2 regions of the Pseudescherichia vulneris genome follow, and region 2 is predicted to be linked to the other one. Evidence: predicted binding sites of a transcription regulator. Region 2 holds the regulator's gene; the other holds the start of a gene.

Region 1 (3,076 bases), 1.4 Mb from region 2:
GCCATCGCCGTGCGTCCGTCCAGCGACGCACCGAGCTTGAGCTGGATCCACGGGAAGCCGGTACGCATGCGCTTGAGGAAGCCGCGGTTAAGCCGCTCGGCCTCGCTCATCATCAGACCGTGACTGACCTCGATTCCCTCCTGGGCGAGACGATACAGCCCCCGGCCCGCCACCTGCGGGTTGGGATCCTGCATCGCCGCAACGACGCGGGCGACACCGGCGTTAATCAACGCCTCGCAGCAGGGCGGCGTCCGGCCATGGTGGCTGCACGGCTCCAGCGTCACGTAGGCAGTGGCACCGCGGGCGCGCTCACCCGCCATACGCAGGGCGTGCACCTCGGCATGGGGCTCACCGGCGCGGAAGTGGAACCCTTCCCCGACGATCTCACCCTCTTTCACAATCACGCAGCCCACGTTCGGATTAGGATGGGTCGTGTAACGCCCGCGCTGCGCCAGCTTCAGCGCGCGAGCCATGTATATCTCGTCCTGCTTATCGTCCTGCTTATCTTCCAGCATGAGCCTAGTCCTGTAAGCGGGCGATCTCTTCGCCGAATTCGCGGATATCTTCAAAGCTGCGGTAGACGGAGGCAAAGCGGATATAGGCCACTTTATCGAGCTTTTTAAGCTGCTCCATCACCAGGTTACCGATCATCTTGCTGGGCACCTCGCGTTCACCGGTGGCCCGCAGCTGGGACTTAATATGGTTAAGGGCCATCTCGACGTCGTCGGCGCTGACCGGACGTTTCTCCAGCGCTTTAAGCATGCCGCTGCGCAATTTGTCTTCGTTAAACGGCTCGCGGACCTCGTTGCTCTTCACGACGCGCGGCATCACCAGCTCTGCCACTTCAAAGGTCGTGAAGCGCTCGTTGCACACCAGGCACTGGCGGCGGCGGCGTACGGAGGAGCCTTCGCCCACCAGGCGAGAGTCAATTACTTTGGTATCCACGGCGAAACAGAATGGGCAATGCATACGGCGTCCTGAAGATAAAATTAACTGAAATCTATTTTAACCTGATATGCCGCGACAACAAAGGCATCAGCACTTTTGGGATAAAGGATTGATGCTAAGCGTGTCCGAACGATCTACCCTTACAGGCAATAACTTGTTTAAGGAAACCGTTATCATGACAAGACGTTATCTGAAGCTCGCCCTGCTGGGGAGCCTGTTTACTCTTAGCGCCTGCGCCCAGCAGAGCGAGGTGCGTCAGCTGCATCAGAGCGTGAGCACGCTCAATAAAGAGATGAGCAAGCTCAATCAGGAGACGGTGAAGATCACCCAGCAGAACAGCCTGAACGCCAAGTCAGAGAGCGGCGTCTACCTGCTACCGGGTGCCAATACCCCAGCGCGTCTGAACAGCCAGCTCGGTATGCTACGTATGTCCATGAAGGATATCGCCCCCAACGCGGGCGGCACGCGTCTGACGCTGCTCATCCAGGGCGAGTCGAATACACCGCTTCCGGCCTTTAGCGGCACGGTTGAGTGGGGACAGATTCAGGGTACCACCGAAAATCCGCAGGAAGTTAACGTTCAGAACCAGCTGATCAGCGCCCCAGCCAGTACCCTTGCCCCAAGCGACGTCAGCGTGCCGCTGCAGCTCAACGGCATCACCCCTGAGCAGCTTGGCTTTATCCGCATCCATGACATTCAGCCAGCCAATATGCAGTAACGTCATATTCGGTTACTTTCTGTAAGGGCGCAGCGCCGCCCTTTTGCCTCGCTCACACCTATTTACCTCCCCTTACAAACCTCAAATATTGGCAACGTCGCGGAATGCCAGTACAATCGCCCCGTTTTATCTACGCAAACGTGAACGCAATCGATTACGTAGATGATGGATATGTGAAACAACACATATTTTTGTGAGCAAGGAAACTTATAATAGGCCCGCAGAAATACGAAACATTTTGAAAAGCATCAACCGCGTCCTTTCGATCCCATCAGGGACTTTAATCAGTGGCATAAATATGAAAAAAACATTACTCGTCGCCGGTGCGGCACTCGCGCTCTCTTCCACCTTCGCCGTTAATGCGGCCGAAACCAGCAACAGCGAGTTCGTCTCCGACTGGTGGCATCAGAGCGTTAACGTGGTAGGCAGCTACCACACCCGTTTCGGGCCGACCATTCGTAACGATACCTATCTGGAATACGAAGCGTTCGCCAAGAAAGAGTGGTTCGACTTCTATGGCTACATGGATGCGCCGGTATTCTTCGGCGGTAACAGCACCGCGCAGGGTATCTGGAACCACGGCTCCCCGCTGTTTATGGAGATTGAACCGCGCTTCTCGATCGACAAGCTGACCGGCACCAGCCTGGCGTTTGGTCCGTTCAAAGAGTGGTACTTCGCGAACAACTACATCTACGACATGGGCCGTAACAAAGCGGGCCGTCAGAGCACCTGGTACATGGGTCTGGGTACGGATATCGATACCGGCCTGCCGATGAGCCTCTCCCTGAACGTCTACGCGAAATACCAGTGGCAGAACTACGAAGCGGCGAACGAGAACGAGTGGGATGGCTACCGCTTTAAGGTGAAATACTTTGTCCCGATCACCCAACTGTGGGGCGGCCAGCTGAGCTATATCGGCTTTACCAACTTTGACTGGGGTTCCGAGCTGGGCGACAAGGATTTCCGCGATCTGAACGGCATGCAGGCGCGTACCAACGACTCTATCGCCTCCAGCCACATTCTGGCCCTGAACTACGATCACTGGCACTACTCGGTGGTGGCGCGTTACTGGCACAACGGTGGCCAGTGGAATGACGATGCCAGCCTGAACTTCGGCAGCGGCAACTTCAACGTCCGCTCTACCGGCTGGGGTGGTTACCTGGTAGCAGGTTACAACTTCTAAGCTTTCCGGGCCTACAAAAGCACGACAGGTAGGCCGGATAAGCGCAGCGCCATCCGGCGTCAGGCATAAAAAAAGCCAGCTTAATCGCTGGCTTTTTTGTTGGCTTTTTTTGCTGGAGAAGCGTCGGTTAAGGCAGAATTGACGGCTGATCCGCCCCCTCTTTCTCTACCTTCTGCTGCAGCAGATGCTCACGCTTCATCCCAAGCTTCAGCGCCAGCGCCGAGGCC
Region 2 (3,076 bases):
CAGCAGGCCCATCGGGGAGAACTCGGTGGTACCGATGCCAAATGCCCCTATCGCCAGGGCCAGCAGGGGAAAGTTGATTTTCATATTTTGACTCCAGAATTGCCGTGTCGACAGGCGACACCGTCACAGAAGCCAAAAGCATGACATTTATCACAAAAAAACAGAAGTTATCAAACTAACAAAAGTTTATTGCCATTTTGCTAACAATTAGCAGGGGAGTAGCGGAGATAACAAGCAGAGGGAGAGGACTCTCCCTCATACTGAATCAATTTAACGCAGCGGTCAGCGCACCGGCAACAATCAGGCCCAGCACAACAACGGTGGTCATCAGGGAAAACTTCAGATCTGCACTCATCAATTTCTCTCCATTCTTATTACCCCACAAAAAGTGAGCTTGCGCATTTTTACACATTTATGGGCAAAAATCTTCTTTGATTTGGGGTGATATGCGTTTTAACGCTTCCCCTTTTCATCAAGATAAGACAAAATTCCACGCTAAATTTATTCGCGTACCGGCCATAGACCCCTCCTGACGTTCCGTGTCGTTTTCCCGGCGAATCGCATCCCCAAAAGTTGCGTGCAGGCTGAGTAGAGGCAAACGTTTACCTACACTATTTTCAGGAGCTTACGTCGTGGTTTGGAGTGACATTGAATGGCAACTATAAAAGACGTAGCGAAACGAGCAAACGTTTCCACCACAACCGTATCACATGTTATTAACAAAACTCGCTTTGTGGCAGAAGAGACGCGTAACGCGGTATGGGCAGCCATTAAAGAGCTGCACTATTCACCCAGCGCCGTGGCCCGCAGCCTGAAGGTTAACCATACCAAATCGATCGGCCTGCTGGCGACCAGCAGCGAAGCGCCCTACTTTGCCGAGATTATCGAGGCGGTAGAGAAGAACTGCTTCCAAAAAGGCTACACCCTGATCCTGGGTAATGCCTGGAACAACCTGGAGAAGCAGGGTGCCTATCTGTCGATGATGGCGCAGAAGCGCGTCGATGGCCTGCTGGTGATGTGTTCCGAGTACCCCGCCCCGCTGCTGAGCATGCTGGAGGAGTATCGCCATATCCCCATGGTCGTGATGGACTGGGGTGAGGCAAAAGCAGACTTTACTGACTCGGTGATCGATAACGCCTTTGAAGGCGGGTATATGGCTGGTCGCTATTTGGTCGAGCGCGGCCATCGTGAGATTGGCGTGATCCCTGGCCCGCTTGAGCGCAATACCGGCGCGGGTCGTCTGGCTGGTTTTATGAAAGCCATGGAAGAGGCGCTGATCAGCGTGCCGGAGAACTGGATTGTACAGGGCGACTTTGAACCTGAATCCGGCTACCGCGCGATGCAGCAGATCCTCTCCCAATCGCACCGCCCTACTGCCGTATTCTGCGGCGGCGATGTGATGGCGATGGGCGCGCTCTGCGCCGTTGACGAGATGGGGCTGCGCGTGCCACAGGATGTCTCGCTAATCGGCTATGATAACGTGCGTAACGCCCGGTTCTTCACCCCTGCACTGACTACCATCCACCAGCCCAAAGACTCGCTGGGGGAAACCGCCTTTAATATGCTGATGGATCGCATCGTGAATAAGCGTGAAGAGTCCCAGTCGATTGAGGTTCATCCTCGACTGATCGAGCGCCGCTCGGTCGCTGACGGTCCCTTCCGCGACTATCGCCGTTAAGATCGCACCGCTAAAAACCTCGGGAGCCGGTTACTCAGGCTCCCGCAGCCACTCCCGATTAAGCGTTTCGCTATCGCCTAAATAGTCCAGCAGCCAGCCCAGCGCGGGGGAATTATCGTTTTGCTGCCAGGTCAGGCAGCAAGCAGCATCCGGAAACGACTCTTCCAGCTGGAGCTCCACCCACTCGCCGCGATCGAGCCACGGCCGCGCAAAATGGCCTGGCACCATACCGATGCACAGTCCGGCGCTCAGGCATTCTGCTGAAGAGGTCCAGTCCGGCACCACCATTCGCCGCTGGTTGTCCAGCAGCCAGGTGATCCTTTTAGGCAGCAGACGGGAGGTATCTTCCCACACCAGCGATGGCCAGCCGCGCAGAAGATCGTCACTCAGCGGGCCACGCCTGCCCGCCAGCGGGTGATGAGCGGCCACCACGCAGCGCCAGTTGAGCATTCCCATATCGCGAAAGGCAAAGCGCCCGCCCACCGGTATGGCCTGGGTCGCCCCGATGGCCAGCTCCACGCGCCCATCGGCCAGCGCATCCCAGACGCCATTAAATACCTCTTTCGACACCAGCAGCTCCACGTCTGAAAAGTGCCGGTAGAAGTCGACGATCATTTGCCGGGTGCGCTCGGGACGCACAATATTATCTACCGCAATAGCGAGCTGACCGCGCCAGCCGTTGGCTATCTGCTGGCACTGCTGCCGGGTGACCTGCATTTTTTTGATGACAGACCGCCCCTCCTGCAAAAACCAGCTGCCTGCGGGGGTCAATACGACATCCCGATGACGTCGTTCGAACAACGGCACGGCAAGCCACTCCTCCAGCTGACGAACCGTGTAGCTGATAGCAGAGGGAACCCGGTGCAGCTCATGGGCGGCGGCGCTAAAGCTGCCGGTACGGGCAACGGTATCTACCACTTCAAGGGAGTAATCTGACCACATATTCTGCCTGCAAAAAATTTGAATGCACCACGCAAATATTACCGTTTCACAAGCGGGAATGCACTGCCTACACTTTGCCGCTTTGTGATCTGTGCTGTTCACCTGTCGTGTAAAAGATAATAAGAAGGAGTGATGATGTTACCTGGTAAAGGATTTTTAGTCTGGCTAGCGGGATTAAGCGTGCTGGGCTTTCTGGCAACGGATATGTATCTGCCAGCGTTTACCGCTATTCAGCAGGATCTCAACACCCCTGCATCGGCCGTAAGCGCCAGCCTGAGCCTGTTTCTGGCCGGTTTCGCCCTTGCCCAGCTGGTATGGGGCCCACTCTCCGATCGCTTTGGCCGCAGGCCGATACTGCTCTGTGGGCTAGGATTGTTTGCTTTCGGCTGCATCGGCATGCTGTGGGTTCGCGACGGCACCACGCTGCTGGTGCTGCGTTTTGTTCAGGCCGTAGGA

The links. Region 2 encodes PurR, which represses purine synthesis genes. Its sites were predicted from a motif close to CANGCAAACGTTTGCNTG; they were not measured.
Region 1: a site for PurR is predicted at 1,810-1,827, ahead of FN633_RS08120 (nucleoside-specific channel-forming protein Tsx). Genes of this name have one in related genera too.

The regions. Positions count from the first base shown of each region.
Region 1 is NZ_LR607338.1:1,907,635-1,910,710, reverse strand. It holds gene ribD (bifunctional diaminohydroxyphosphoribosylaminopyrimidine deaminase/5-amino-6-(5-phosphoribosylamino)uracil reductase RibD) at 1-515, opposite strand, end outside; gene nrdR (transcriptional regulator NrdR) at 520-969, opposite strand; gene FN633_RS08125 (SadB/YajI family lipoprotein) at 1,124-1,666, shown strand; gene FN633_RS08120 (nucleoside-specific channel-forming protein Tsx) at 1,965-2,849, shown strand; gene secF (protein translocase subunit SecF) at 2,977-3,076, opposite strand, start outside.
Region 2 is NZ_LR607338.1:473,804-476,879, forward strand. It holds gene FN633_RS01850 (MFS transporter) at 1-84, opposite strand, end outside; gene cydH (cytochrome bd-I oxidase subunit CydH) at 266-355, opposite strand; gene purR (HTH-type transcriptional repressor PurR) at 653-1,678, shown strand; gene punR (DNA-binding transcriptional activator PunR) at 1,709-2,620, opposite strand; gene punC (purine nucleoside transporter PunC) at 2,756-3,076, shown strand, end outside.